2 regions of the Wujia sp. genome follow, and region 1 is predicted to be linked to the other one. Evidence: predicted binding sites of a transcription regulator. Region 1 holds the regulator's gene; the other holds the start of a gene.
What was found. Region 1 encodes HrcA, which represses chaperone genes, less so after heat shock. Its sites were predicted from a motif close to TGTTAGCACTCNNNNNNNNNGAGTGCTAACA; they were not measured.

Region 1 (10,674 bases):
GATGATCGAGTATAACGGTACATGGAAGATGGACAAGCTGTTTTCTATCCGTGTGCCAAAGGGCTGGACGATCGTACAGGTAATCACATTTGTCGATGCATCCACCTTTGATGTGTATGTGGCAAATATGAAGGCGATGATGATGGAACAGTTATCGAGCGCGGATATGATTATCTTCAACCGATGCGATGAGAATACAAAGCGTGCGGAGTACCGCCGGAGCATCCGTGCGGTAAATCGTCGTGCACAGGTTATCTTCGAGAACAAAGATGGCGCAGCCGATGTCGGTGATGAGGAGTTAGATCTGCCATATGAGATCGATAAGCCTAGCATCACACTTGAAGATGAAGATTACGGTATCTTCTATATTGATGCCTGTGATAATCCGGACAAATATGTAGGAAAGCAGATTACATTCAAGGCGATGGTACACAAGCCAAAGAGCTACAAGGCAAATGAATTCGTACCGGGTAGATTTGCGATGACCTGCTGTGCCGAAGATGTTGCATTTATCGGATTTAAGTGCTATTCCGATCTGACAAAGCATCTGAAGGACAGACAATGGGTAACAGTAACCGGAACGATTGACAAGGAGTTCTATCCGGAATTTGAAGGCGAAGGGCCTGTGATCCGTGCAACCAAGATCGAACCGGCCAAGCCAGCCGAAGAAGAGCTTGTATATTTCAACTAATTAAGGAAAATTAGAACAAGAGGTTCGAAGAATTATAGAACAATTGTAATTTGTGTGTATTTCATATATTTCAAAAAACAAATTCATGAAATATACATATGTTTGGAATTTAGATGTTCTTGATGCTCTGTAATCAATCAGCAATGTTTGAACACGATGTTCAAACAAGCCGCCACTGAGCCATGGATGGCGAATTGGCGGCGGTTGCGTGCGTTTATATGGAGTAAATCAGAGCATCTAGAACATCTTAATTTCAATACATCGTATATAAATGAATTGTTTTTGAAATATATGTAACACACAAATTATAAGTATAAAACAGAAAGGAGGAACCGCGATGGTTCTATCATGTGAAGATGTATCCCTTGGATACGAAGGAAAACCGGTGGTTGAACATCTGAATTTCTGCATCGAACAAGGGGATTATCTCTGCATCCTTGGCGAAAACGGTTCCGGAAAAAGTACTCTGATGAAAGCGATTCTGGGACTGAAAAGTCCGATGCAGGGAAAACTTGTCAGAGGCGAGGATTTGAAAGCAAATGAAATAGGATATCTGCCACAGCAGACTGTGACACAGCGTGATTTCCCTGCATCCGTGCAGGAAATCGTTTTGTCAGGGTTCTTGTCGAAACGTGGCATGCGTCCGTTCTATAACAAAGAGGAACGCAAAATTGCACAGAAGAACATGAGGCGGCTGGAGATTGAGCCGTTTATGAAGAAATGTTACCGTGATCTGTCTGGTGGACAGCAGCAACGTGTGCTGCTGGCGCGGGCACTTTGTGCAACCTCGAAGCTTCTGCTGCTTGATGAACCGGTGGCAGGATTAGACCCCCGTGTGACAGTCGAGATGTACGAACTGATCCAGAAACTGAACCGGGAAGGAATCACGATCATAATGGTATCGCACGATACACAGGCAGCTGCACAATATGCAAACAAGGTGTTGCATGTGAGTGATACACCGGAGTTTTTTGATTCCAAGGAAGCGTACCTAAAAAGTGCAATTGGCAGACAATATGCGGATTATGCTGCAACAAGAGAAGAAGGAGTATAGATATGTGGAATACATTAGTTGAATACCTGCAATATCCATTTGTCCGTCGGATCTTAGTTGCCGGTGTGCTGGTTGCTTTTTGTGCATCCATGCTTGGTGTGACACTTGTGTTAAAGCGGTTTTCTTATATTGGAGACGGATTGTCCCATGTGGCATTTGCGGCAATGGCGATTGCTATGGTGCTGCGCATGACGAACAATACACTGATCATATTGCCGATTACGGTCGTGGCGGCGATACTGATGTTAAAGACCGGACAGAATGCGAAGATCAACGGAGATGCCGTGATCGCGATGCTTTCCGTCGGATCGCTCGCGTTTGGATATCTGATCATGAATGTATCGGGAACATCCCAGAATGTATCCGGAGATGTCTGCTCGACGCTTTTTGGAGCGGCGTCGATACTTACATTATCGAATACGGATGTGTGGATCTGCCTAATCATGTCACTATTAGTGCTTGTGTTCTACATTCTGTATTATCACAAGATTTTCTCGGTGACTTTCGATGAGAATTTTGCACGTGCAACCGGTATCCATACTGGTGCCTACAATGTGCTGATGGCGGTTGTCACAGCGGTTGTAATCGTAGTTGCGATGAACATCGTCGGATCCCTTCTGGTATCGGCGTTGATTATATTTCCGGCACTATCTGCGATGCGTGTATTTAAGAATTATAAGAGTGTATTCATCTGTTCCGCCGTGTATGGCGTGGTATCTTCCGGTGTGGGAATCCTGATTTCGATTGCAACATCGACGCCGGTCAGTGCGACGATTGTAGCGATTGATATTGTGCTATTTGTGATATTCAGTATCATCGGAATCGCGCTGCACAGAGAGTAGAGGTGGCGAGAATGAAACACAGACATTTAAAATCCATCGGGATTGTCCTTGCACTTTGTCTGACTTTTCTTACCGGGTGCACCGAACCGACGACGGCAGAACAGGACGAGAATGTGATTTTATGTACAACCTTCGCGGCATATGACTGGGTGCGGGAAATCCTTGGTGATACGGATACATTTACATGCCGGATGCTGGTCGATAACGGCGTGGACTTGCACAGCTATCAGCCGAGTGCACAGGATATCATGAAGATTGCGGATTGCCGGATGTTAGTCTATGTCGGTGGAGAGAGTGATACATGGGTGAGCGATGCCCTTGCAGAGTCTGGTAATAAAGATATCGTTGCCATCAGTCTGTTGGACCTGGTTGGCGACCGGGCGTTAAATGAAGTGGAATTGGAAGGCGTAGAAGGACATCATCATCATGATCATGACGGCGAAGAACATGATCATGACGAACACGGACATGAAGCAGAAACCACAGATTATGATGAGCACGGACATGAAGCGGAAATCACAGATCATGATGATCATTACGACGAGCATGTGTGGTTATCCTTGAAAAATGCAATCGTCTGTACAGAGACATTAGCGGATGCCATTACAAAGCTTGATTCTTGCAATTCACAGAAGTATGCGGCAAATGCCAAAGCCTACACCGGAAAGCTCGAAGCACTGGATGCAGATTATCAGACCATGCGGGATGCAGCCACGCAGACGACGATCTTAGTCGGCGACCGGTTTCCATTCCTGTATCTGGCAGAAGATTATGATATTCATTATTTTGCGGCATATTCCGGCTGCTCAGCCGATGTGGAGGCAAGTGTGCATACCGTTACCTATCTGGCAGAAAAATTGCAGGAGTACAAGCTGCCAGCCATCTATGTGGTGGACAATGGCACAGACAGCCTAGCAAGAACGATTGCGGAGTCGGCGGATATGCAGCCACAAATCCTGCATCTTTCGTCTATGCAGTCAGTAACAAAGGAAGACATACAAAAGGGATGCACATACCTATCTTATATGGAAGAAAATCTGCAGATGCTAAAAAGAGGTTTGCAGGCGCCATAGATGAATTCACATTTTCTTGACATTTTCTTCAAAATTTAACCATAGCTTGGGGTTATGATTAAGCCATAACAAAGATAAGTAATAAAGCTTATATCGAATGGAGGAATAGATATGATGGACGAATTTGGAAATAACAGAGAAAATGAACATGTGGATCAGACAACACATGCAGAGACACCGTATGATACCGGAGATAGTAATACGGATAATTTGAAACGTACCACACAGCAGGCAGAACAGCATGCCGGTCATACACAGCAGGATGCCTACACACAGGCACAGCAGTATGGTAACACATACTACAGCGATATGCGTACACAGGAATACATGCAGGCGATGGCAGAACGCGCCCAGCAGATGAGCCAGGGTACCGAGCATTACTATAATAACAATTACCAGCAGCCGAATCAGAATGCATATAGCTATGGACAGACCGGTTATTATCAGAATGCAGATGCAGAACAGGCGAAGGCAAAGGTAAAGAAAGCAAAGAAACAGAGAGTCAAGAAATCAAAAGCTCCAAAGACACCACATAACAAACGTACCTTCTGGAAGAAGGGCGTGGCAGTCGTTGCAAGTGCGGCAGTCTTCGGCGGCGTAGCCGGTGGCGCATTCTACGGAATCGCCGGAAACCAGATCAAGAAGCTCGATGCACTTATGAATACAACGACAGAGGCTGCTTCCACAACATCTGCACCGACGACAGAGTCCCTGAGCCTGACATCAACCGCTTCGGTTGGAAATGGCATGGATGTCTCCACAATCGCAGAAAATGTTATGCCAAGTGTTGTAGCAATCAACATTTCGGCAATCGTGGAGCAGCAGGGTATGTTTGGTTATACACAGCAGTATGAGGCAGAAGGCTCCGGTTCCGGTATTATCATCGGTGAGAATGACAGCGAGCTTTTGATGGTAACAAACAACCATGTTGTCAGTGATGCCACAACCGTAAATGTAACGTTTGCAGATGGTGAGAGCTACGAGGCACAGGTAAAGAGTACCGATAGCGACACGGACCTTGCAATCGTTGTTGTAAAGCTCAGTGATATAAAGGAATCCACGATGAATCAGATCAAGATTGCCACGATTGGTGATTCGGATTCCCTGAAGGTCGGTGAACAGGTCGTAGCCATCGGTAATGCACTTGGCTATGGACAGTCTGTTACAACTGGCATTGTCAGTGCAAAGGACCGTACAAACAGCACGAACACAACACCGCTCATTCAGACGGATGCAGCCATTAACCCTGGTAACAGTGGCGGCGCACTTCTGAATATGAAGGGCGAAGTTATTGGTATTAACTCTTCGAAGTATTCCGATACAACCGTGGAAGGCATGGGATATGCAATTCCGATTACTGCTGTACAGGATCGTCTGGATGATCTGATGAACCGTCAGACACGTGAAAAGGTTGATGAGAATGAGAAAGGTTATCTTGGAATCTCCTGTGCAACCGTATCTTCCGATGTGTCAGAAGCATATGGTATTCCGGAAGGTGTTCTTGTCACAGAAGTAGCCGGCAAGAGTGCCGCGCAGAAGGCAGGCATCAAGGCGAATTATGTGATTACGAAGATTGATGGACAGTCCATCAGCAGTGCTGAGGAATTAACAGAGAAACTGAATTATTATGCAGCCGGAGAGACGGTTCCAATTACTTTTGAATATCTGAAGGACGATGCGTATGTGGAGAAGACTGTTGATGTTACATTGATGGAAAATCCAAACGCAGATAACAAATAAAATTTACAATCATCCGTGATTTTTCTTCCCTAAAGAGTGCGGTTTTCCGCACTCTTTTTCATATAGATGAAATACACATTTTTTTCACAAAATTATGATAATTTTCCTTGACAATTACTATATGTAGTGGTAGTCTACCAATAGGGTTAGCACTCGATAGAAATGAGTGCTAATAAATAAAAGGCTTTCGAAGAGGTGATAAGATGGAATTAGATGAGCGTAAGGTGAAGATCCTGAAAGCCATTATTTCCAATTACCTGGAGACTGGGGAACCGGTAGGTTCCAGAACAATCTCAAAGTACACCGATCTGAACTTAAGTTCCGCTACAATCCGGAATGAGATGGCAGATCTGGAGGAAATGGGATACATTATTCAGCCACATACATCGGCAGGACGAATCCCGACAGATGCCGGATACCGGTTCTATGTCGATCAGCTGATGGACGAGAAAGAAGAATTTGCAGAGGTTGCAAAGCAGGAGCGTGACACACTGTTAGAACGGGTGGACCGCATGGAGGTGCTCTTGAAACAGGTTGCGAAGGTACTGGCATACAATACCAATTATGCAACGATGGTTACGGCACCAAATTATGAGAAAACAGTCAAGTTTATCCAGCTTTCTCTTGTAGATGAGAATACGCTTCTCGCAGTCATTGTGGTTGAGGGTAACATTATTAAGAATCAGATGATTCACATCAATGTGGACCTTGATAATGAAGATGTTCTGAAATTTAATATCTTATTGAATACCTTCTTACAGGGTGCAAGCTTAGAGGATATCAATCTGGAGATGATTCAGGCGATGAAGAAGCAGTCCGGAGGGTATGGTGAGATATTAGACCAGATCTTTCAGGGAATTGTGGAAGCGATACATGAGGCACAGGAACTTGAGGTTTATACCAGCGGTGCGACAAATATTCTGAAGTATCCGGAGCTTGGAGATATATCCAAGACGAGTGAATTGCTTGAGAAGCTCGAGGATAAGAACGAAGTATCCCATCTGCTGGAAGAGACAACCGGAAAGACGAACGAATCCGGAATTCAGGTATATATTGGAGATGAGACACCAAGCCTGAAAGATTGCTCTCTTGTTACAGCGACCTACCAGATGCCGGAAGGCGCAAAGGGAACAATTGGAATATTGGGACCGAAGAGAATGGATTATAAGAAGGTTGTCAGTACATTGAAGAACCTGACAATCGAACTCGATGAGATATTCAAGAAAGGCGAAGGGGTGAATGAGAATGGCCAATAAGACAAATGTAAATGCAAATAAAGAAGCGGAGACAGTCGAAGAAGTTAAGGCTGTGGATGATGCTCCGGTAACAGAAGGAACCGACGTGCAGGTGAACGAAGAAGAAACTGTTCCGGCAGAGAACAAGGAAGAAGCGGAGGCCGCAAAGCCAAAGCCGGTTTCAAAAGGAAACCGCAGGGGCAGCAAGGCTCTTCAGCTTGAGCTGGAGAAGGCAAAGGAGCTGGCAGCCGGCAACGAAGAGAAATATAAGCGCCTGCTGGCAGAGTTCGAGAACATGCGTCAGCGGAACGAGAAGGAATCCAAGAAGATGTATGATATCGGAGCCAAGGAAGTTTTAGAGAAGCTGCTTCCGGTAGTGGATAATCTGGAACGTGCCCTTTCCAGTATTCCGGAAGAGGATATGGACCGGGCATTTGAACAGGGTGTCGATAAGATTTACCGGCAGCTCATGGTATCACTTGAGGGACTTGGCGTAAAGCCGATGGATGCAGAAGGCAAGACATTTGATCCGGATTACCACAATGCGGTAACACATGTGGAAGATGAAAATTACGGAGAGAACGTTGTAGCCGAAGAGATGCAGAAAGGCTATATGTACAAGGATCAGGTATTGCGATACAGCATGGTAAAGGTTGCAAATTAACCTTTTACAATAAATCAATCAGCATATTTTAAGAGATAATAATTAGGAGGAAAAATATTATGGGTAAGATTATTGGTATTGACTTAGGTACAACAAATTCATGTGTAGCAGTTATGGAAGGTGGTAAGCCGGTTGTTATTACAAACGCCGAGGGTTCAAGAACAACACCATCTGTTGTTGCATTTACAAAGACCGGCGAGCGTGTCGTTGGTGATGCAGCAAAGCGTCAGGCAGTTACAAACGCAGATAAGACAATCGCTTCCATCAAGAGACATATGGGTAGCGATTACAAGGTAGACATCGATGGTAAGAAGTATTCTCCACAGGAGATTTCAGCTATGATTCTTTCTAAGCTGAAGAGAGATGCCGAGAGCTATATCGGTGAGCCGGTTACAGAAGCAGTTATCACAGTTCCTGCATACTTCACAGATGCACAGAGACAGGCAACAAAGGATGCAGGTAAGATCGCAGGTCTTGATGTAAAGCGTATCATCAACGAGCCTACAGCAGCAGCTCTTTCTTATGGTCTGGATAACGAAGAAGAGCAGAAGATCATGGTATACGACCTTGGTGGTGGTACATTTGATGTATCTATCATTGAGATTGGCGACGGTGTCATCGAGGTTCTTGCTACAGCCGGTGATAACAAGCTTGGTGGTGATGATTTCGATAACGCAATTACACAGTATATGCTCGAAGAGTTCAAGAAGGCTGAGGGCGTAGACCTTTCAACAGATAAGATGGCTATGCAGAGATTGAAGGAAGCAGCAGAGAAGGCAAAGAAAGAGCTTTCATCCGCTACAACAACAAACATCAACCTTCCATTCATCACAGCTACCCAGGACGGTCCAAAGCACTTTGATATGGATCTGACACGTGCGAAGTTTGATGAACTGACAGCACATCTGGTAGATAAGACAAGAGTTCCTGTACAGACAGCATTGAAGGATGCAGATCTGACAGCAGCAGAGCTTGATAAGGTACTTCTGGTCGGTGGTTCTACACGTATCATCGCTGTTCAGGATATGGTTAAGAAGCTGACAGGCAAGGATCCGTTCAAGGGTATCAACCCGGATGAGTGTGTTGCAATCGGTGCTTCTATTCAGGGTGGTAAGCTTGCAGGTGATGCAGGTGCCGGCGAGATCCTTCTGCTGGATGTTACACCACTTACACTTTCTATCGAGACAATGGGTGGTATCGCTACACACCTGATCGAGAGAAACACAACAATTCCTACAAACAAGAGCCAGATTTTCTCAACAGCCCAGGATAATCAGGATGCCGTTGATATCAACATCGTACAGGGTGAGCGTGAGTTCGCAAGAGATAACAAGAGCCTTGGTCGTTTCAGACTGGATGGTATCGCTCCTGCAAGACGTGGTGTTCCACAGATCGAGGTTACATTCGATATCGATGCAAATGGTATTGTAAACGTATCTGCAAAGGATCTTGGAACAGGTCGTGAGCAGCATATCACAATCACATCCGGAACATCCCTTTCCGATGAGGATATCGATAGAGCAGTGAAGGAAGCTGCTGAGTACGAGGCACAGGATAAGAAGCGTAAGGAAGCAATCGAAGTACGTAACGATGCAGATGCTATGGTATTCCAGACAGAGAGAGCACTTTCCGATGTAGGAGATAAGCTTTCTGCAACAGATAAGACAAAGGTAGAGGCTGATCTGAAGGCTTTGAAGGATATCATCGAGAGCACAGATCCGGATGCCATGACAGACTACGATGTAGAGAAGATCAAGGCTGGTAAGGAAACCTTGATGAACAGCGCACAGGAATTGTTCTCAAAGCTCTATGAGCAGAACGGTCCTGGTGCAAACGCTGGTACAGGCACAGGCACACCAGATTATTCAGACGATGTAGTGGATGGAGACTACAAGGAAGTCTAAGCGTTAAGACGGGGAGCAAGTTGATAAAAGCAGATTACGAATAATAAGGGTGAGTGCAGATGTCTGATAAAAGAGATTATTATGAAGTCCTCGGAGTCACGAAAGGTGTCTCCGAGGCGGATTTGAAAAAAGCTTACCGTAAGGTAGCGAAGAAATATCACCCGGACACAAACCCGGGAGACAAAGAAGCAGAAGAAAAGTTCAAAGAGGCTGCAGAGGCATATGCTGTACTGTCCGATCCTGAGAAGCGTGCAAAGTATGACCAGTATGGTCATGCTGCATTCGAGCAGGGCGGTGGTCCGGGCGGCTTCGGTGGATTTGATTTCTCAGATATGGGAGATATCTTCGGAGATATCTTCGGAGATATGTTCGGTGGCGGCAGCCGTCAGAGACAGTCCAATGGTCCGGTTAAGGGTGCGAACATCAAGACAACCGTACGTGTTAGTTTTACAGATGCTGTATTTGGTACACAGACAGAGCTGGAGCTTCCGTTGAAGGATGAATGTACGGTCTGTCATGGTACAGGAGCGCAGCCGGGACATCAGCCGGAGACTTGTAGCAAATGTGCCGGAAAAGGTCAGGTTGTCTATACCCAGCAGTCATTGTTCGGTATGGCAAGAACCGTATCCGTATGTCCGGATTGTGGCGGCTCCGGAAAGATTATCAAGTATAAGTGCAGCAACTGTGCAGGTTCTGGTTATGTAAAGAGTAAGAAGAAGATTCAGGTCGCTATTCCAGCAGGTATTGACAACGGTCAGAGTATCCGTATTCGTGCAAAGGGCGAGCCGGGTATCAACGGCGGTGAACGTGGAGACCTGCTTGTAACCGTGCTTGTCGACCGGGATCCTAGATTCCAGAGACAGGAGTATGATCTTTACTCTTCTGAGCCGATTACATTTACACAGGCAGCGCTGGGTGGTAAGATCACCGTTACAACGATTGACGGACCTTATGAATTGGAGATCAAGCCTGGTACACAGACAGATACAAAGGTAAAACTGAAGGGCAAGGGTGTTCCGACACTTCGTAACAAGACCGTACGTGGTGATCATTATATCACTCTGGTTGTTCAGGTACCGGATAAGCTGACAGAAGAGCAAAAATCGATTCTGAATCAGTATGCGAATACAACGGTCAATGCGCGTTCGTCTACGGATGCGGCATCGTCCGGTTCTTCGATTTTTGGTGATCATAAGAGAAAGAAAGGGTTCAAAAAAGGATTATAGGTAAGGTAAAATGATGTGGACAAAACTGACCATCGATACAACGGTGGAAGCTGTTGATCTCATCTCTGCATTCTTAGATGAAAAGGGTGTGGAAGGTGTGATGATAGAAGATCATGTGCCACTTACCGAGGAAGATAAGGCTGCTATGTTTGTGGATATCCCGCTTGTTGATGGCGAGGATGATGGAACCGCACAGGTTTCCTGCTACATAGATGACTCTTTCAATATAGAAACGTTAAGGGCGG
Region 2 (10,674 bases), on a different contig from region 1:
CCTTTACGTTCAATGATAAAATTCTTCTCGCAGCCTTTCTTGATGATGTCGCCGACCCACGCGAAAAACTCGTCCATATGTTCACCAAAGGTTTTCTTCTTGCAGGACTGCTCATAGGCTGCCTGTGCCTGTGCCAGCTCGTTCGATGTCTCCTGTGGAGTCGTTGTATAGGTTCCAACCTCCGGAGCCTTAATCTTTCCTAGCTTCTCTAAATACACGATTGCATCGAGCAGATCATAATTACACGCTTCCAGTGCTCCCTTGGCATCCTCATAGCTGACACCTGTTTTCTCTCTGATTTTTTCTACCTTTTCTAACTGATCCATCTCTGATATCCTCCATTTTCCAAAACAGCTGTTTTATGATTTGTTCTTTGCTGTTCTTGATTGTGTCCTTATCTTACGGCGCCAAAATTAATCTATAAGGTAGGAAAGATTAAAATCAGATTAAAATTTCTATTATTTTCCATATATCTATCTGCACTTCTTCCTGTCCACATACTAACACAAGTGTATGCGTATGTTCATCTATTTTCTTCAGAATCCCGGTGTCCTTCACATAGGCACCGCCCTCTTTTTTCGCATCCTTTACAAAATGTACGACCGATACTTCCGTATCCTTATGCTCCGCTAACCATTGCAGTTTCCGGTTTAATTCCGCAACTTCATACTCATCGAGCTCGATCTCCTCCTCTGTCAGCCGTGCCGTCTCCCGCACTGCTTCATCATGTCCCGTAAGTGCTGCAAATGGGGCAAACTGCGCCGCGCGCATCATGCAGTCCATCGGCGGATGCTTCTTCGACACCGGACGTTCCCGGTCGATGATATCGCTGTAATCCCGTCTCATGCCTTATGCCCTCCGATCTGATTATTCCGCTCCCTTGCTGTCGCACCCTCCCGGAAATTCATGCCCCGGAGGACTGCATTCTTCCCATATTTATTCTTGATCGTAAGCAGTGCCCGCTGGATCTGTTCCTCCTTCGCTTCCTTCTCCTTCTCTGCTTCCTTCTCTTTTTCTAACGCTGCATAGTCCGTGAATAAATCAAGCTGTTCAAAGCCGTTTGAATCTTCTTTCACATCCCCCTTGCGGATCACACGGTTCGCCACAACATTCATCCGCCGCACAAGCAGATGCTCGTCCACAATCCGGTCATATAAGCGAAGCACCGCCGCCTCAATCCTACTTGTCGATGATGTATATCCATCCAGATTCTCCGTTCCGTGTGCATGCTTCGGTACCTTCCGCCCATAACGGTCACGCGTCACTTCGCCCTTATATTCCGCTGCCCCCGGTGCCAGACTTTCGATATCATAGCCGACCGTCACAACCATCTGATTCGTGACAAGCCCTTTCTCCACAAGATCAAATACAAGTGCCTCCGTCATCTCCCGGATCACGACGCGTGCCTTCTCGAATGTATACGGGGACTGCAGCACCTGCCCGGAACTGATGCTGTTGCTCTCCGGGCGGTACGCCTTGATCTGATCGATCGTACATGGTTCGTACCCCCATGCATGATCGATCAGAAGCTCTGCATTCACCCCGAAAAGCTTATACAGCAGCTCCTCGTTATAGTAATCATCTTCTCCGCCCAGCGAACACCGGGCAACATCTCCCATCGTATACAGATCCTGCGCTTGCAACTTCTTCTGGTAGCCCGCTCCTACACGCCAGAAATCCGTCAGCGGTTCATGGTTCCACAACAGTCTGCGGTAACTCATCTCATCAAGCTCTGCAATCCGCGCCCCCCGTTCATCCGGTTGCATATGCTTCGCTTCGATATCCATCGCAATCTTCGCTAAGTATAGGTTCGTCCCGATACCCGCCGTCGCCGTGATTCCTGTCGTCTCATACACGTCGCGTATCATCGTCTCCGCAAGCTGTCTGGCTGTCATCTGATAGGTACGCAGGTATGCCGTCGCGTCAATGAATACCTCGTCCACCGAATAGACGTGCATATCCTCCGGTGCCACGTATTTCAGGTAGATATCGTAAATGCGCGTGCTGTATTCCATGTAATGTGCCATCCGCGGCTTCGCCGCAATATAATCAAGCGCAAGCTTCGGGTCTGCCTTTACCTTCGAATTCTCATACGATGCCCCGGCAAATTCGCGTCCGGGTGCAGCCGCCAGCCGCTGGCGGTTGATCTCTTTTACCCGTTGCACGACCTCGAAGAGTCTTGCCCGTCCGGGTATCCCATACGATTTCAGTGATGGCGAAACAGCCAGACAGATTGTCTTCTCTGTCCGGCTCTCATCTGCTACGACCAAGTTCGTTGTGAGCGGGTTCAATCCCCGCTCCACGCACTCCACCGATGCATAAAATGATTTCAGATCAATTGCTATATACTGCCGCATACCATCACTCCACATAGATAAATCCGTGTTTTATTTCATATACTGTCTTTATTTTAATATAGAACATATGTTTTGTAAATGATAAATATTGGGAGGAACACCTGTTTTCAACATTTCCCGATATGAATGTAGAAATTTATACAAATTATAAATATTTATTTTGCAACTTCGTTACACTTTTGATGCAACTTTGATGCAATTATTTGCTATATTATGTTAACAAGGGCATATGGGATGTTCTAACAGATAACTTCAGGAAAGACAGGGAGATACATGGATATTAAAATAGACTCAAGAAAAATAAAAAAAGGGGATACTTTTGTAGCACTGCGTGGCATCGACCACGATGGACATGACTACATCCAGCAGGCTATCGAAAATGGCGCAGCAAAAATCATCTGCGAGGAAGGTAGCTACGAGGTGGAAACTTGCATCGTAGAAGATACCAGAGCTTATCTGGTCAACTATCTGAAAGATACTTACTATGACAAGATCAGCAAGCTCAAGTTGATCGGCATTACCGGTACAAACGGAAAAACCACATCGGCATTTCTGCTTCACCAGATGTTAAATAAGCTTGGCAGAAAATGCGGTTACATCGGCACGATCGGATTCTATATCGGAGAGAAGATACGAAGCCTCGCGAACACTACCCCCGATATCTATGACCTGTATACGATTCTACTGCAATGTCTGTCTCTCGGCTGTGAATATGTCGTGATGGAAGTAAGCAGCCAGGGGATCGCCAACCACCGGATTGATACGTTACGATTTGACTATGCCGTATTTACCAATCTGACACAGGATCATCTGGATTTCCACAAGACAATGGAAAACTATGCACTTGCAAAACAGCAGCTCTTCCGCATGCTGAAGCCTGGAGGAAAAGCAATTGTCAACTACGACGATTCCTACAAACAATATTTTCTGCTGGATGGAAATGATACTGTCACCTTCGGTTTTACCGGCGGAGATTTCAAAATGACAATGGACGCCACTGATAAATGCCACACAGATTTTACGGTCCGCTGCCCGGATTATACCCGGCACTTCACAACCAATCTGATTGGCCGGTATAACATCTACAACCTGATGACATCTGTAATTGTACTGACGTTAGAGGGCGTAGCCCCTTCCGACATTGCAGAATGCGCCACTGCTCTTGCACTTCCAAAAGGCCGGACAGAAACGGTTTTCTATGGAAATAATCTGATTGTAGTGGACTACGCACATACACCGGATGCAATGGAAAAGGTATTTTCCGCCGCAAGGGAGCTTACCAGCGGTGCCATCTATGCAGTCTTTGGATGTACCGGAGACCGAGATCGGGACAAGCGTCCGAAGATGACACAGATTGCCTGCGCCAATGCAGCACATGTGATTCTGACACATGACGATCCACACAACGAGGATCAGTCGCAGATCTATCACGACATGATCAAAGGACTGCCGGATAATAATTATGAAATTATCAAAAGCCGGGATGAGGCTATCAAAAAGGGCATTTCGCTCTTGAAGGGGAACGATATCCTTCTGATTCTTGGGAAAGGGCATGAAGAATTTATCCTTTGCAAAGATAAACGGATTCCGTTTAATGATATGAACGTCGTAAAAAAATGTCTGTCCTCCCCCTGCCGGCAAGGTATAGTTCCCTCCGCTATGCCTTTTAACCGGTACGCCTAACGGCTGTTACATAAAAAGGGCGACCACCATATTGGTGGCCGCCCAGTAAGAGAGGGGAAACGAAAAATCGTCTGGCTAGCTATTTAAATTATCCTTCGATGGCAATGAACTTCTTCTCTTCCACCTGTGGCTTTGCTTCTTTCTTTGGAACTGTAATCTTCAAGACACCATCCTCGAATTTTGCCTTGATATCATCCTGTGTAATCGCATCACCCACATAGAAGGATCTGTTGCAGGAACCTTCATAACGTTCCTTGCGGATGTATTTGCCCTTGGCATCCTTCTCATCCTTAGAGTTCTTTGTCGAAGCCTTGATGATCAGGTAACCATCCTTTACTTCTCCGGTTACATCTTCCTTCTTGAATCCCGGAAGGTTCATATCAATCTCGTAACCGTCTTCCTTCTCGAACACATCGGTACTCATCAGATTCTGAGCCGGTGCATCGTACTTGTAAACACCAAAACTTGGTGTATCAAAGAAATCATCCATAAAACTATTTGTAAATAAACTTGGCATCAACATAAGCCATACCTCCTTTTATACTTCACAATGGTCTGTATTTGTTTTTATTTCCTTCCCACTCGGGTTCCCTTCTCTAGGTCTTCCCTCATGTTCTAGGTGTACTATAACACACTTATTAGCACTCGTCAATAGCGAGTGCTAATAAAAATTGTGAAAAAAGTGTGAAATCTTAATTATGCAAAAAAACAGGCATGCCGCAACAATACAGCACACCTGTTTCAAAATCATGTTATTTACTTAAACTGATTCTGCTCTGCATGGCGTTTGAAGAAGTCCTTTGTCTCCTTCACAACCACACCACTCAAAGCGAAGATTGCGATCATGTTTGGAATCGCCATCAATCCGTTGAAGATATCGGCAATCGTCCATACTGCCTTTACTGTCATGTATGGTCCGATGAATACTGCCAAGATATACAACCAGCGATATACAAGGATTGCCTTCTTGTGCTTGCCTGACAGGTATTCCAGGCAACGCTCCGAATAGTAATCCCATCCAAGAATCGTTGTAAATGCGAAGAATACCAGACAAAGCATCAACAGGAATGCGGCTACCTGCTCGGAAATCGGAAGCCCCTTCTGGAATGCGTAGGTCGTTACCTGTACACCCTCTAAGCCTTCCTGCTGCCAAGCACCTGTCAATACGATAGAAAGTCCTGTCATCGTACAGATGATGATTGTATCAATAAATGTACCCGTCATAGAAACCAAGCCCTGACGTACCGGCTCCTTTGTCTTTGCAGCGGCTGCTGCGATTGGTGCAGAACCAAGACCGGATTCATTTGAGAAGATACCTCTTGCAACACCCTTCTGCATTGCAACGATCATCGTACCAACCACACCACCGGTCACTGCCTTTGGATTGAACGCGCCCTTTACGATTGTCACGAACGCATCCGGAATCTCTTTGATATTGCAGATAAGAAGCACCAGACAAAGCAGAACATAAAGCACTGCCATAAATGGAACGACGATCTGGGATACATTTGCAATACGCTTGATACCACCGATCAGCACAAGTGCCACACAGACACTCAGGATCAAAGATGCGATTACAACCGTCCACGAATATGTACCGATTCCGGGAATCTCTACGCTCCATGATTCACTCGGATCAAAGAATCCCTCAACAGCCGATGCAATACCATTCACCTGTGAGAATGTTCCGATACCGAACAATCCTACACAGATACCGAAGAATGCAAAGATCTTCGCAAGCCATTTCCACTTTGTACCCATACCTTTTTCGATATAGTAAAACGGTCCACCAAGGGCATGATTGTCTTCATCTACCACACGATACTTAACTGCAAGGAGTCCCTCAGCATACTTGGTTGCCATTCCGAAGAATGCAGCAAGCACCATCCAGAACAGAGCACCCGGACCACCGGCTCCAATCGCTGTTGCGACGCCGACGATATTTCCGGTTCCGATCGTCGCTGAAAGCGCCGTACAGAGTGCACCGAAAGAAGTTACCTCTCCTTCGCCCTCTTCCTCATTTTTCACCATCCATTTCAGGGCAAGCGGCAGTTTACGGATCTGCAACACACCCATGCGGATGGTAAGAAGGATTCCTCCTGCAATGATTAAAATCATAAGCGGCGGTCCCCAGACGAAATCATCTACTTTTGTCAAAAAGCTATTAATTGCTTCCCACATGTTTCCTTCTCTCCTTTATTTTATTTTAACAACATGTTCTCTATATTACACAGTTTTCCAGCTTTTGACAACATTTTTCCCTCAATTTATAAAGTTTTTTACTGTTTTCATATTAAATATACGGGGTATAATAGAGTTTATGATATACTTTATATGCCCAAACATGGATTTTAAAAAAGAAAGGAATACATTTTTATGAATCTTATTAAGAATATTTCCAAATCAGAAGTACATGTATTGAAGGATCAGGTTACTTATCAGGAGGGACAAGTTGCCAGCAAGACACTCGCCCAGAATGACGCCGTATCTATCACATTATTTGCCTTTGACAAGGACGAGGAGATCAGCACACACGAGTCTGGCGGCGATGCATTTGTTACCTGCTTAGATGGCGTCGGCAGAATCACAATCGATGGTGTCGAATACATCCTGCACGAGGGCGAATCCATCGTGATGCCAGCCAAGCACCCACACGCTGTCTATGGGGCAGAACAGTTCAAGATGCTGCTAGTTGTTGTATTTTAAATAACAGAAACCATAAATTTTAATCTAGGAATCTCCTATTTTAAAATTTATGGTTTCTTTTTACTTACCGTAGATATAATTGAGTCCTGCACTCAAAATACCCAACTCCATCGCCTGTTTTATAATAATAGCTATTACTGTATATAGTTTATAACGAGCAAAACGATCATTTATAATATCATATACTTTTTCAAATAATGTCTGCATCACAACCGCGATTAAAAGTCCTATACCAAACACAATAAGCTTCATTACAAACGAACTCAACGAAATATTTTCTATAACTAAAAGCATAATAGAACTTGATCCAAGTATAATCAAATTGATATTTAATAGAAATTTTAATAAACCACTATAGGCTCTGCTTTCCTCAAATGTATCTATTTTATCTATTATTTTTTTATATACAGAATAAACCACTGCCAACCATATATAGAGTCCTACAAAATAAGGTATCACATGCAATATCCAGGAAACTGTTTCTATAAACGATTTTCCAATGACAATCGCCACGATTATCATTCCGAAGATAAAGACTGGTGATATTCTGAAAAATACAATCCATATCATAATTTTTACCTCTTAAATGGAATCTGAAATGTGTGCTCCCAATTTTTTTCCTATCTCGAAAGGTGCAACAAAAAATCCAATCAATGCAGATAAAATAAATTTAACAAAGAAGTATACAATCCAGCCTGCAAATGACATCCATAAAAACATACTTGGCTGTATCTTATTCAATGCCCTCCACCCAAAAAAGGCACACACGAAATATGCAACTCCTGCAAGTCCTGAATCACTCATCCACAATGCATATGTAATACCCCATATTACAACACATGAAATTATCGTTATTATTGTTCTTTTCATCTTTTATCCTCCTAAAATTTACATTAATTGTGATCTTAGAGACATTAAATACGCCATATCTTCTTTCGAATATCCAGAGCACTCCTGCATTTCTAAAATTATGTTATTAATTATAAACCTCACTAAACTGTTATAATTTTGTTCCTGTAACTTTTTCGCCATATTTAAAGATATACTGATTATCAGACCAGGTTTTTTCATTTTTCTGGAAAACCATGGCAGCCCTTTTGATATCTCGTCATCATATAATGGGGAATTACCCATCCATGCTTTCATAAGGACATAACGATCAACCGCAAGACCAGCCCCTGGTCCAACCATAACATGTTTAATGCGATCCCAAAGTCTGTTAAATAATTCGTCTCGTTCTTCCTTATGATAGTTTGGATCACAAAGTGAAACATACAGCAAACATTCAAATTCGATCCAATCCCTCAAAAACATATTTTCAGAAGTAATTATACTGGACGAATCATCTGGACTTAAAATACTTTCGGCCAGTCCATCTGCTATCATATCTAATGTCTTATTTCTTTCCTTTTCATAATTCGCTATTCTCAATTGTAAATTTGTCAATTTCTCACCCCCTTACATCTGTCTATGTTTGCCTGATACGTTATCTAAATTTTGCCTGATCACCTCCATCAATTCAGGATCTCTGTCCTGTATTATTTCCAATGCTTCTGTCAAAAGTTTCTTTGCTTTTTCTGTTTTCCCGTTTTCCGGGTATTCCTTATCGAGCTTAAGAATAAAACGTTGAAACTGAAAACCCGTACAATCATTCGTAAATATATCAATCTGTGCTACCCGTTTTTTGATAGATATTAGATGCTTATCCAAATTCATATCTTCAGGTGCATCAGATGGAATACCATCCCCAACTATGTATAATACAGCCATATTGTTCTTTACACTTGCAAATGCCTCACCATAATAATCCGGTTTTTTCATATATAAATTCTCAACCATTTTATATACATTTAAAATGTAATAATACGAATCTACATAATAGCCTCTCTTAAATGTCTGGAAATGACACTCAAAATCGTTTTGCATCCGCATTTCCAGTTTTTTCGATGAATTACAATGTAACACCATCCCAGCAGGCTCAGACAATTTTATGTTTCTAAGTTTAATTTCCTCTTCTACGTCCATCCGCAACTCTTGTTTTTCATTAAATCCTCTGAAAATAAAGTGTAGTGTTAAACAATGATTTTCTTCCTCGCATTCAACCATACTTCTATTTTCCTCATCAAAAATCAGAGATTCATAATCTCCCTCCAGATTTTCATATAAAGTCTCTAAAATTCGAAATATTTGTTTTCCTGCCTCCTGTACAGATAAGCCATATCTGTACAGATCTCCTATTTTTACATCCATTTGCAAACTATCATCTACAATATAGGACTCACCTGTAACCAGGTCCTTTTTATACAATAACCTGTGCAGATATGACTGCCCTCTGTTTATCAAATTAAGCCGGTTGACCAGAATATCCGGTAATAAGTAATAATTCGTTTCGACTTCTATTTCCACCACATCGCCTTTCGAGATTGAAAAATCTCTCAGCAAACCATCTCGAACCAAAAAATGCAGCAAATTCAAAATATGATTATCCGACAACTGATTCTTATGAACGACCGGAAGTCTATAGACTTGAGATACTATACTATTAGACAGACGATGTATATGCACTGTGTTATATTTTGTATCTTCCAAAAACATGTTCCACAGCAAAATAAGCTGCTGTTCTGTCATGTCTCCGACCATTTTTCTTATCTGGCTCTTATACATTCTCTCAACCTCCCTATCTTTCAGTCGCTTTATCAAACAGATTTATCATCTCTATTTCACCTGATTCATGAATATCTGCCAGGCGCAATACATTTTCCTCTTTTTCATTGAATCCAATTAAAAAATACAATCCATTTCCAAAATGTATGATTTCTCTATACTTTGCCGGAATTACTTCAGTTATGTTATTTCCATCACATATCAATATTCCTTTTTTATTTTCATCCATGATTTCTGCTTCCAGATAAGCGTCTTCAATCTGTCGATTTTTATCCTTAAAGATATAGCATATGTTAAATTTGGCAATTTCATCATATTCTTGATCAAACACGCCTTGCATGGTAACAATCCCCATCTTTGCGGTCTTTTTATTGAAGATCTTTACCATATTTTCCTGATAGGCAATGACTTCACAATTATCTGAAATAACAAATGAAAACCTCTGTGTGACCGTTTCTTCATTCCATACAATCACACTCACTTCTTTACCTTTTTTGACGGCGGCTGTCCCGCTTATCGTATCCAATGGATATATATAATCAACCGGTCCAAATATTTCTTCATATTTCCGGTCTATCAAATACCACGCCTCATCTTTTATGGCACGTGCGCATCTCCCTTGTCCTTCGTCAAAAGAATATATTTGGTCGTAAATTGCGGAATCATTGAGAGACTGTGCTTTTGTTTTAATGACGTCATTCATTTGCCAGCAACTCAGACTTATTATTATAAACATTAGAATTACTTTTGAATTTTTTCTCAATTCATTCCTCCCTATTTCATATTTGAAAAACATTCTAACCTGTTTCAGGTTAATAGTCAATACTCTGTTTCAGGTTAGGGTATGATAATCAAAAGGAGGTTCCTCATGAATAATCGATTACGTGAATTAAGAGAAGACGCGGATTTATCGCAAACCAAACTTGCAAAGATTATTGGAATGTCTCAAACTGGATATTCGAAATATGAAACAGGAGAAAATGATATTCCCACACAGATTTTAATTAAATTATCTAAGTATTACAATACAAGTATTGACTATCTATTATGTCAGACAAACGTCAAAAAGCCATATCGCTAAAAAGCCGCCGAGCCGGGAATCCAAGTCCCAGTCCGACGACTTTTTTCTTTCTTCTATCTTATATATCGGCAGATTTTCACTACTGCTTTACATTAACTGCCTTCATACCCGAATATACAGTGCTTGCTCCAAGCTCAATTCCCTATGCCAGTCTCTCTGTATTTGTTACGAACCGATCATCAC

Region 2: ACZQK9_RS06710 (Hsp20/alpha crystallin family protein) is a predicted target of HrcA. The motif match lies at 4,677-4,707, and genes of this name have one in related genera.

Annotation. Positions count from the first base shown of each region.
Region 1 is NZ_DBMFCD010000001.1:265,222-275,895, forward strand. Features, by position in the region: gene ACZQK9_RS01240 (TIGR03943 family putative permease subunit) at 1-691, shown strand, start outside; gene ACZQK9_RS01245 (metal ABC transporter ATP-binding protein) at 1,029-1,745, shown strand; gene ACZQK9_RS01250 (metal ABC transporter permease) at 1,748-2,587, shown strand; gene ACZQK9_RS01255 (metal ABC transporter substrate-binding protein) at 2,599-3,660, shown strand; gene ACZQK9_RS01260 (S1C family serine protease) at 3,772-5,400, shown strand; gene hrcA (heat-inducible transcriptional repressor HrcA) at 5,604-6,656, shown strand; gene grpE (nucleotide exchange factor GrpE) at 6,646-7,299, shown strand; gene dnaK (molecular chaperone DnaK) at 7,359-9,203, shown strand; gene dnaJ (molecular chaperone DnaJ) at 9,263-10,429, shown strand; gene prmA (50S ribosomal protein L11 methyltransferase) at 10,440-10,674, shown strand, end outside.
Region 2 is NZ_DBMFCD010000005.1:138,868-149,541, forward strand. Features, by position in the region: gene ACZQK9_RS06690 (DUF4342 domain-containing protein) at 1-326, opposite strand, end outside; gene ACZQK9_RS06695 (hypothetical protein) at 442-846, opposite strand; gene ACZQK9_RS06700 (Y-family DNA polymerase) at 843-2,357, opposite strand; gene ACZQK9_RS06705 (UDP-N-acetylmuramoyl-L-alanyl-D-glutamate--2,6-diaminopimelate ligase) at 2,631-4,040, shown strand; gene ACZQK9_RS06710 (Hsp20/alpha crystallin family protein) at 4,129-4,563, opposite strand; gene ACZQK9_RS06715 (alanine/glycine:cation symporter family protein) at 4,797-6,221, opposite strand; gene ACZQK9_RS06720 (cupin domain-containing protein) at 6,417-6,746, shown strand; gene ACZQK9_RS06725 (hypothetical protein) at 6,807-7,316, opposite strand; gene ACZQK9_RS06730 (hypothetical protein) at 7,329-7,616, opposite strand; gene ACZQK9_RS06735 (hypothetical protein) at 7,635-8,192, opposite strand; gene ACZQK9_RS06740 (hypothetical protein) at 8,205-9,410, opposite strand; gene ACZQK9_RS06745 (hypothetical protein) at 9,424-10,173, opposite strand; gene ACZQK9_RS06750 (helix-turn-helix domain-containing protein) at 10,279-10,491, shown strand.